One region of the Paraburkholderia sp. EG304 genome, then DNA from elsewhere that is predicted to be linked to it. Evidence: riboswitches for the same ligand, from Rfam matches in the RefSeq annotation. Region 1 holds a riboswitch; the other holds the start of a gene.

Region 1 (4,413 bases):
CGAAAAAACGACGACCAAAGAAAAACGGCATCGAACCGAAGTCCGATGCCGTTCCAGATAAGGTCCCCGCCTTAGCCGCTAGGCCGGCATCCTGAACCGAGGGTTCAGAATTGGTCGCAGTTAGCAACACTTCGGGTACATCAGACAGAGTGACGCGCACACCCGTGCTACAAATTTCCGCAACCGTGCACATGGCATTGGTTCAAGGAATATATGACCTTGGCGAACCAGGCAGGGAAGCTAAACAGATGAAGCTACAACACAAACCGTTGAACAAGTGACCGGTTCGAAACCGGCCTGCTATTGAGTCAACTACTGCTTACTGCATGCTGTACTGCTCAATCACAGTACCTAGTTGTTCGTTCATTTGCTGCATTGTACGCCGGATTTCTTCAGCAGGAAATGCTTCTCCGTGTCGCACGCTGCTTTGCAGCTTAAGCAGTTCCGATGCCAGCGACAGCGCCGCCATCACCGCGATGCGATCGGTGCCGCGCACATTGCTGGCGCTGCGAATTTTCTTCATCTCGGCGTCGACGCGCGCGACCGCCTCGAGCAGCGCGCCTTCCGTTTCAGGCGAACAGGCGAGACGGTAGGGTACTTCGAGAATCGATACTTCGATCTGCTTGGTGGTCATGCGCTTTCTCCGTGTCGGCTCACGTCGCCTGCCGCTTCCTCGTGTTCGGGCTCGGCGGACTCGAGCAGATCGAGCTGGTTATCCGGTTCGCTGCTCGCGCGTGCGCGCGGCAATTTTTCGAGAATCGCATTCAGGCGCACCTGAGCGTCGTCGATCTTGGCGGACAGCGCGTCGCGTTCAGCTTGCAGTGCGTCGCGCTCGGCACGCAATTGCGCGAGTTCTGCGTGCGTGGCTTGTACTTCCGCACGCGTTTGCGCGAGCTGCTCTTCGAGCGCGATCCGCGCTTCATTGTGGCGCTGGCTGATCGCAATCAGCTTGCCGATGTTCTGGGAGAGTGATTCGAGTTCGGTGAGCATGTGCTGCGTCCTCTAAAGACATCGCATTTTAGCGCGGAATATTACAGGTTCCGACAATTGTCTCGTTTCGAGACGTAACAGCATCGCTTCGTGCAGGTTCGTTGCGAGTCGTGTCGTCGACCATAAGATAAAAGACCGGCAATCCATCGGACAATAACCTGCATTCGACAGAACGGATTGCGCTCCGGTTGGCGTTTCTTGACGCCCCGCGAAGCCGCTCCTACACTTCCCGCACTCTGGTGCCCGCGCGCGCTTTTCGGCGCGCGCAGTTAAACGGGAAGCAGGGCGCGCGCGGTGCCAAACCGGATGCGCGAACCTGCGCTGCCCCCGCAACGGTAAACGACCGCATGTGATGTGCTCATGCAGGTCGGTCCTGGTCGCAAGGTTGGAAGTTCAATCTGCGAGTGTGCCACTGCGCGTCACGCGTGGGAAGGCGGGATCGATGTGTCGTAGCCCGGATACCGGCCAGAAAAGAGGGACGTCCCCCGCGAAAACGTTAAACAAGGGGGCGCCTCGTGACGCGTCGGCCCGCGGGGAAGCAGGCCGCGCACGCTATCCACAGGAATGTCATCCCATGTTGTCCCCCATCGCCCGCGCGACGCTGCTCGCGTTCGCGAGCATGCCGCTCGTCGTGCATGCGCAAAGCGCCGAGCCTGTGTCTTCATCGTCCACTGCGGATGCAAGCACCGCGAACGCCGCAAACGTTGCCGATTCGTCATATCCCGCTTCCGCCGATGCGTCGGGCAACGTGCTGTCGCCGATCGTCGTGACCGCGCAGCGCGGCGCGCAAGCGTTGCGCGATGCGATCCCGCAGACCACGCAGTTCGATCAGCAGGACATCGCCGACACGACCGCGACCGATCTGCCCGGCTTGCTGCGACTCGCGCCCGGCGCGCAAATCTCGCGCACGGGTGGCCCCGGTTCGACCACGAGCCTCTTTCTGCGCGGCGCGTCGTCGACACAATCGCTGCTGCTGATCGACGGCGTGCGCGTCGATTCTGTGAGTCTCGGCTCCGCTCAGCTCGCACAGATCCCGCTCGACCAGGTCGATCACGTCGAAGTCGTGAACGGCAACGTGTCGGCGTTGTACGGTTCGGGCGCGATCGGCGGTGTCGTGCAGGTGTTCACGAAAGACGGCGGCGATCATCCGCCGCGCTTCAATTTTTCTGTCGGCTACGGCAGCTATCACACGCAGACGCAAACGGCCGGCGTGAACGGCGCGCTCGATCAGGACGGCCGCACGACCTTCAACATTTCGCTCGCGCGCACGAAGGGCGACGGCTTTTCGTCGCTCAATCCGCTCGAGGCGCCAGCCGCAAATCCGAACGCGAACGGCAATCTGAACGAGAGCATCAGCGCGTCGCTGCGCCACAAGTTCAACGACAAGTGGGACGCGGGCGTCAGCTACTTCCAGTCGAACAACAACAACAGCTACGACAATGCGTACGGCGTGCCGACCGATCTGAACAACCTCTATAGCAAGGTTCGCCAGGCGTCCGTGTTCGCGAACGGCAAGCTGACCGACTGGTGGACCACCCACTTCACGCTCGCCGAGGGCGACGACCGCAGCGTCTCGAACACCAATGGCATCTACGACGACCGCTTCGATACCGACAATCGCCAGTACACGTGGCAGAACGATTTCGCGCTCGCCGCGAACCAGAAGCTGCAGCTCGGCTACGAGCATCTCGAACAGACTCTCGACTCCGACACGTTCGCCGCGCCCGACCGTCACGTCGATTCGGTCTTCGCCGGCTACAGCGCGCGCTTCGGCCGCAACCAGATTCAGGCCAACGTACGCCGCGATCAGTACTCCGATTTCGGCGGAGCGAACAGTTACTATCTCGGCTACGGTTTCGACATCACGTCGCACTGGAAGGTAACCGCAAGCTATTCGGATGCGTTCCGCGCGCCGAGCTTCGACGATCTGTACTATCCGATCAGCGGCAACCCGTCGATCCAGCCCGAGCGCAGTCACTCGGTCGAAGCCGGTTTGCAGTACGCGACCGATGCGCTCGGCGTGATGCGTCTGAACGCATTCCAGACGCGCTATACGAATCTGATCAACTACGTACAGACGATCCCCGGCATTTATCTCGCGGAGAACGTCGGCCATGCGAAGGTGCAGGGACTCGAAGGATCGTGGAGCGGTCATGTCGGCAAGACCGACGTACGAGCGACGTTGACGCTGCAGAACCCGGTCGATCTCGACAGCGGTACCGACCTCGTGCGGCGCGCGCGACGCTTTGGGTCGTTCGCGGTGAATCGCAGCATCGGTGGATGGCGGGTCGGCGGCGAGTGGATCGTCAGTGGTCCGCGTCCAGACAGCACCGGCAACCTCGGCGGTTATGGCATCGTGAATCTATCGGCGCGCTACAACATCACGAAGGCGTGGTACGTCAGCGCGCAAATCGACAATCTGTTCAACAAGGACTATGAAACGGCCTACTCGTATAACTCGCCGCGACGCGGTGCGTATGTCACGCTCGGCTGGCAGCAGCAGTGACGCGCGCGCCGGGCTGCCCGCATGCGTGAGCGCACGCGGATGAGTCGCGCGTCCGGTTCGCTGTCCGCCGCGATGGCAACGCCACGCCCGATGAATGCGAAACGCGCGGCCGCGATCTGGCTCGGACTCGCGCTCGCCGCCGTCGCGCTGCTCGGCGCGTCGCTCGTGCTCGGCAGCGTGCCGCTCGCGCCGTCGCGCGTGCTTGCGGCGCTCGTGCCAACGCACACGTTCGGCGCCACGGGCAGCGACGATCTCACCGGCGAAATCGTGCGCACGTTGCGATTGCCGCGCGCGCTCGCGGGCTTCGCGTGCGGCGCGTTGCTGGCGCTCGCCGGCGCGCTGCTGCAGGTGCTGCTGCGCAATCCGCTGGCCGAGCCGTACGTGCTCGGCGTGTCGGGCGGCGCTGCCAGCTTCGCGCTGGTCGCGATGATCGCGGGCGGCGCCTGGTGGATCGTCGATGCGAGCGCGTTCGCCGGTGCGTTCGTGTCGATCCTGCTGGTGCTCGGACTCGCGCGTCGCGAACTGTGGCGCGGCGAGCCGCAGGATACGTCGCCGCGTTTGCTGCTGACCGGGGCGGTGATCGCGGCCGGGTGGGGCGCGATGATCACGCTGCTGCTCAATCTCGCGCCCGATAGCCGTCTGCGCGGCATGCTGTTCTGGCTGACCGGCGACCTCAACGGCGGCGCGCTGCCGTGGACCGCGCTGATCGCGCTCGCGCTCGTGTTGCTCGCGATCGTGCCGGCCGCGCCGCGTTTGAACCTGCTGCTGCGCGGCGACGCGGCCGCGCAAGCGTTGGGCGTTGCGGTGATGCCGCTGCGTTTGCGCGTGTACCTGGTCGCTTCGCTGGCGGCGGCCGCGGCGGTGACGACCGCCGGCACGATCGGCTTCGTCGGTCTCGTCGTGCCGCACATGCTGCG
Region 2 (4,413 bases), on a different contig from region 1:
CGACATCACGGCTCATCGCATCCTTCAACGACGTGATCGCGAGCGGCAGCGGATTGAGCCCTTGCGCTTCGAGCGCATCGATCAGCGCATCGAACACCGCGGTATTGGCGGCCTGCAGATGCGCCTTGTAGAACAGGATCGCGACGACGGGCGCGTCCTGCCGCCAGCGCGCCTGCCAATCGGCGACGGTAGGCGTATCGCGCTCGGGGTGATACAGCGACGCGGCCGGCAACGCGCGCGGCGGCTCGGGCTCGCACCCCCAGCCGATCGCGCGATACGCGATGCAGCGCAAAAACGCCTCGGCGTTCTGCGGACCGCCCTCGCGCAAATAGCGCCACAACTGCTGACACAACTCGGCGCTCGCAGTGCTGCGCGCGAGCAGGTTCGGGTCTTCCTGCAGATCGCCGGAAAACATCGCGAGCGTTTGCTGTTTGCGCTGCGCGAGCGCGACGACCTGCTCGATGCCGTACGGCCAATACGCTTCGCCGCCGAGATGATCGACGACGACCACGCGCGCATGCTGCAACACGTCGTCCAGATAGAAATCGACCGAGGCCGGCTGACGCAGATACGTGACGTTCGCAAGCCGCACGCTCGGGAAGCCGTCGCCAAGACGCGGCACCACGCTCGCGAGCAGCGACAGCGTGGTGTCGGCGGAACTGAGCACGACGATATCGGCGGGCTGCTGATCGATGCGGATCACGCCCTGCGTATCGTCGACGAAACCGCCCGGCGTCGTGCGCAGCAGATGCATGCTGGTGCGCCCGTTATGCCGTCGCGTTCGACGTCGCGCCGAGCGCCGCGTCGAAAGCCTGTTGCAGCGCGGGTCGATCGAGGTCTTCTCCGATCAGCACAAAGCGGCTCGGGGCGCCGTCGCCGTTTTCGCCCGCCTGCCAGCGCAGGTCGAAGTAGCTGTCGAAGCGCCGGCCCACGCCCTGGATCACCAGACGCATCGCCGCGCCCGGCAGTGCCGCGAAGCCTTTGACACGGTAAATCGTGTGGTTTTCGACCAGCGTCTGCAACGCGGCGAGCGCCGCGTCGCGCGACGGCACCGATGCCTGCACGACGACCGAATCGAATTCGTCGTGATGATGATCGGGGTCGTCGGCGGAACCGTGGTGGTCGTGCCGCAGGTGGATCGTCTGCTCCGACGCCGCTTCGAGCCCCAGCAGCGTATGCAGGTCGAGCTGTCCCTGCTGCGCGCGCACGATCTTTACCTGCGGCGGAATCTCCGCGCGGATCGCGGCTTCCACTTCGTGCTGCCGCGCGTCGTCGATCAGATCGGTCTTGTTCAGAATCACCAGATCGGCGGCCGACAACTGGTCTTCGAACAGCTCGTGCAGCGGCGACTCGTGATCGAGATTCGGATCGGCCTTGCGCTGCGCATCGACCGCGACCGGGTTCTCGGCGAACTGGCCGCTTGCGGCGGCCGGGCCGTCCACCACCGTCACCACCGCGTCGACCGTGAAGCCGTTGCGGATCTGCGGCCAGTTGAACGCCTGCACGAGCGGCTTCGGCAATGCGAGCCCCGAGGTTTCGATCAACACGTGATCGAGTTCGTCGCGCCGCTCCGCGAGTTTTTCCATCACCGGGAAAAACTCTTCCTGCACGGTGCAGCACAGACAGCCGTTCGCGAGTTCATACAATTGCCCTTCGGTCTCGACGCCGTTTTCATCGCAACCGATGCCGCAGCCCTTGAGGATTTCGCCGTCGATGCCGAGTTCGCCGAACTCGTTGACGATCACCGCAATGCGCTTGCCGCCCGCATGCTTGAGGATGTGCCGCAGCAACGTCGTTTTGCCACTGCCGAGAAAGCCGGTGACGATCGTGACGGGAATCTTGCGCAATTGAGTTTGCATCGTGAGGTCCATCCCTTTGCGTTGCATCGGTCTGCCGCAAAGTCCGCGCATCGGTCGGCATCGGCTGGCGAACGGAGCGAATGAATCACGCGCACAGTACCAGCGATCACCAGACACGGGGACGAACGACGGCATTGCCGCGACAACGGAAATACAGAAAACGGAACTGAGGTCATGAACGCGCCGCCGCATCCCCGCGGCGGTCGTTCTGCTTCTTCGGGCCGGTATCCGGGCTGGCGAAAGCGCCGCTTCCCCTTCCCGGCCGAGTGGTTTCTCGTCCAGTGGTGATATGTCGACGCGACCTTGCGCGAGGACATCGAAGCCGGCACCGCGGTGCCCGGCTATCAACCCGGAACCGCTTTTCGCTTACCGTTGCGGGGACAGCACAGGTTAGCCGCTCTAGCGCAGATGGCTCCCTGTTTCCCGTTTAACTGCATGCGCACGAACGCGCACGCGAGCACCCAAAGTGCGTGCGAGTGTAGGCCCCCGGGCATGCGCAGTCAAGGAACGCAGGCCGCCGGAAAGCGTCGCCGAGGCTTATCTGGCAAGGCGCCATGTGCTATCGTATGCGCGCGTTTGGTGCCCGCACATGCACTCGCATGTGCAGTTAAACGGGAAACAGGCAGCGCGTCGCGCGTTCAACCTGTGCTGTCCCCGCAACGGTAAGCGACCTGCGGCGCGCGATTCGATCCAGCTTCGATTCCACCGTGCCGCGCATGCGTTTTTTGATGCCACTGCCCCGCGAATCCGCAGATTCGCGAACAAGGACGGGAAGGCGAAACGCGTGAGGCCGCCAGCCCGGATACCGGCCAGACGCGGAGGCGGCGCCCCATGCACCCGTGCATCAGGTTGCGCCGCCGGCCGCCGGAATCCGCGGGGAACGGATGTGAAGGCGTAGAAACGTGGCATCGCGCGTTTCGTGGCGTTCTCTCTCTGAAGAATCCGCCGCGAGCCGCATGAGTGGCCGCGCCCGGATTCGCTGTACTGCATGACCTCTATATTCACCGCCGCGTGCACCGTCGCACGCCGCTTCTCTCCTCCCATCTCCGCATGGCATCCGCCATGCACGCCGCGATGACGCGCGCCTGGCTGATCGGCGCCGGTCCCGGCGACGTCGAACTGATGACGCTGAAGGCCACCCGTGCGCTCGCGCAGGCCGATGTCGTGCTGGTCGACGATCTGGTCAATCCCGACGTACTGCAGTTTGCACGCGCCAACGCGCAAGTCGTGTACGTCGGCAAGCGCGGCGGCCATCCGTCGACGCCGCAAGCGGACATCGTCGCGCAAATGCTCGGGCATCTGCGCGCGGGACGCAGCGTCGCGCGGCTCAAGGGCGGCGATCCGTTCGTGTTCGGCCGCGGCGGCGAAGAATTGCAGGCGCTGCAGGCGGCGGGTATCGAAGTCGACGTGATCAACGGCATTACGGCCGGCATCGCCGCACCCGCGACGCTCGGCATCGCGGTCACGCATCGCGATTACGCGCAGGGCGTCGTGTTCGTCACCGGCCACGGCGCCGGCAGCGGCGAACCGGACTGGGCCGCGCTCGCCGCGACCCGCATGACGATCGTGATCTATATGGGCATGCGGCGGCTCGGCGAAATCGTCGCCGCGTTGCTCGCGGCCGGCATGTCCGCCGATACACCCTGTGCGGCGATCGAGTCGGCGACGCGGCCCGAGCAGCGTCACGTGCTCGCGCCGCTGCGCGAGTTTGCCGAGGCGGTCGTGCGCGCAGGGCTCGGCTCGCCGGCGATCGTCGTGATCGGCGGCGTGGCCTCGCTCGCGCTTGCACGTGAAGCGGCGAACCGCGATGGCCGAGTCGATCACGAACAAGCTGCGAACGCGCTCAAAACGCTAAGCGTCGGCATAGGTTGCCGCTTGCACAGCGATGCCGGCGACATCGAAGCCGCCGTGCGCGCAGCACTCGGTTCGAATGCCTTCGAGCGGATCCACACCATCGCGACGATCGACACGAAAGCCAACGAAGCAGGTCTGCTCGAATTCTGTTCACGCCATCAACTGCCGCTGCAACTGTTCAGCCGCGAGCAGATCGCGGCCGCGCCGGTCGCGTCGCCGTCGGCGGCCGCGCGCGCGCATCTTGGTGTCGACGGTGTGTGCGAACCGTGTGCGCTACTGGCGGCAGCAGCTTCGGTCTCCGCGACAATCGCGCAAACCGCACGTCTGGTCGTACCCAAGACCACGCACGCTGGTATCACCATTGCAATTGCGGCGGCGACCGACACCGCAGCCGGCGACGTAGCGCCCTTCCATCCCGCCCCTCAAGACCAGGACCTTCGATGAAAACCGACCCCGAATCGCATCAACGCATGACCGAGCGCCGCCGCGAAGGCCACGAAAAGAAGCAGGCCAGCGCGACCGTCGAAAAAGGCCTGCTGATCGTCAACACCGGCACGGGCAAGGGCAAGAGCACGGCCGCGTTCGGCATGGCCGTGCGGGTGCTCGGCCACGGCATGCGGCTGGGCGTCGTGCAGTTCATCAAGGGCGCGCTGCATACGTCGGAGCGCGATTTCCTCGGCGCAATCGCGCAATGCGATTT

The links. Region 1 has a riboswitch for cobalamin ahead of ACLFKU_RS15660 (TonB-dependent receptor domain-containing protein). Riboswitches for the same ligand answer to the same signal wherever they lie in the genome.
Region 2: another riboswitch for cobalamin. It lies ahead of cobW (cobalamin biosynthesis protein CobW); the one in region 1 lies ahead of ACLFKU_RS15660 (TonB-dependent receptor domain-containing protein).

The regions. Positions count from the first base shown of each region.
Region 1 covers NZ_JBKGUA010000011.1:77,304-81,716, forward strand. The annotation lists RNA gene ssrS (6S RNA) at 60-241, opposite strand; gene ACLFKU_RS15650 (cell division protein ZapA) at 320-634, opposite strand; gene ACLFKU_RS15655 (ATPase) at 631-990, opposite strand; cobalamin riboswitch at 1,211-1,475, shown strand; gene ACLFKU_RS15660 (TonB-dependent receptor domain-containing protein) at 1,565-3,496, shown strand; gene ACLFKU_RS15665 (FecCD family ABC transporter permease) at 3,536-4,413, shown strand, end outside.
Region 2 covers NZ_JBKGUA010000013.1:6,185-10,597, forward strand. The annotation lists partial or broken gene cobN (cobaltochelatase subunit CobN) at 1-754, opposite strand, end outside; gene cobW (cobalamin biosynthesis protein CobW) at 768-1,859, opposite strand; cobalamin riboswitch at 2,061-2,339, opposite strand; cobalamin riboswitch at 2,420-2,688, shown strand; partial or broken gene cobA (uroporphyrinogen-III C-methyltransferase) at 2,934-3,659, shown strand; gene ACLFKU_RS17335 (cobalamin biosynthesis protein) at 3,723-4,157, shown strand; gene cobO (cob(I)yrinic acid a,c-diamide adenosyltransferase) at 4,154-4,413, shown strand, end outside.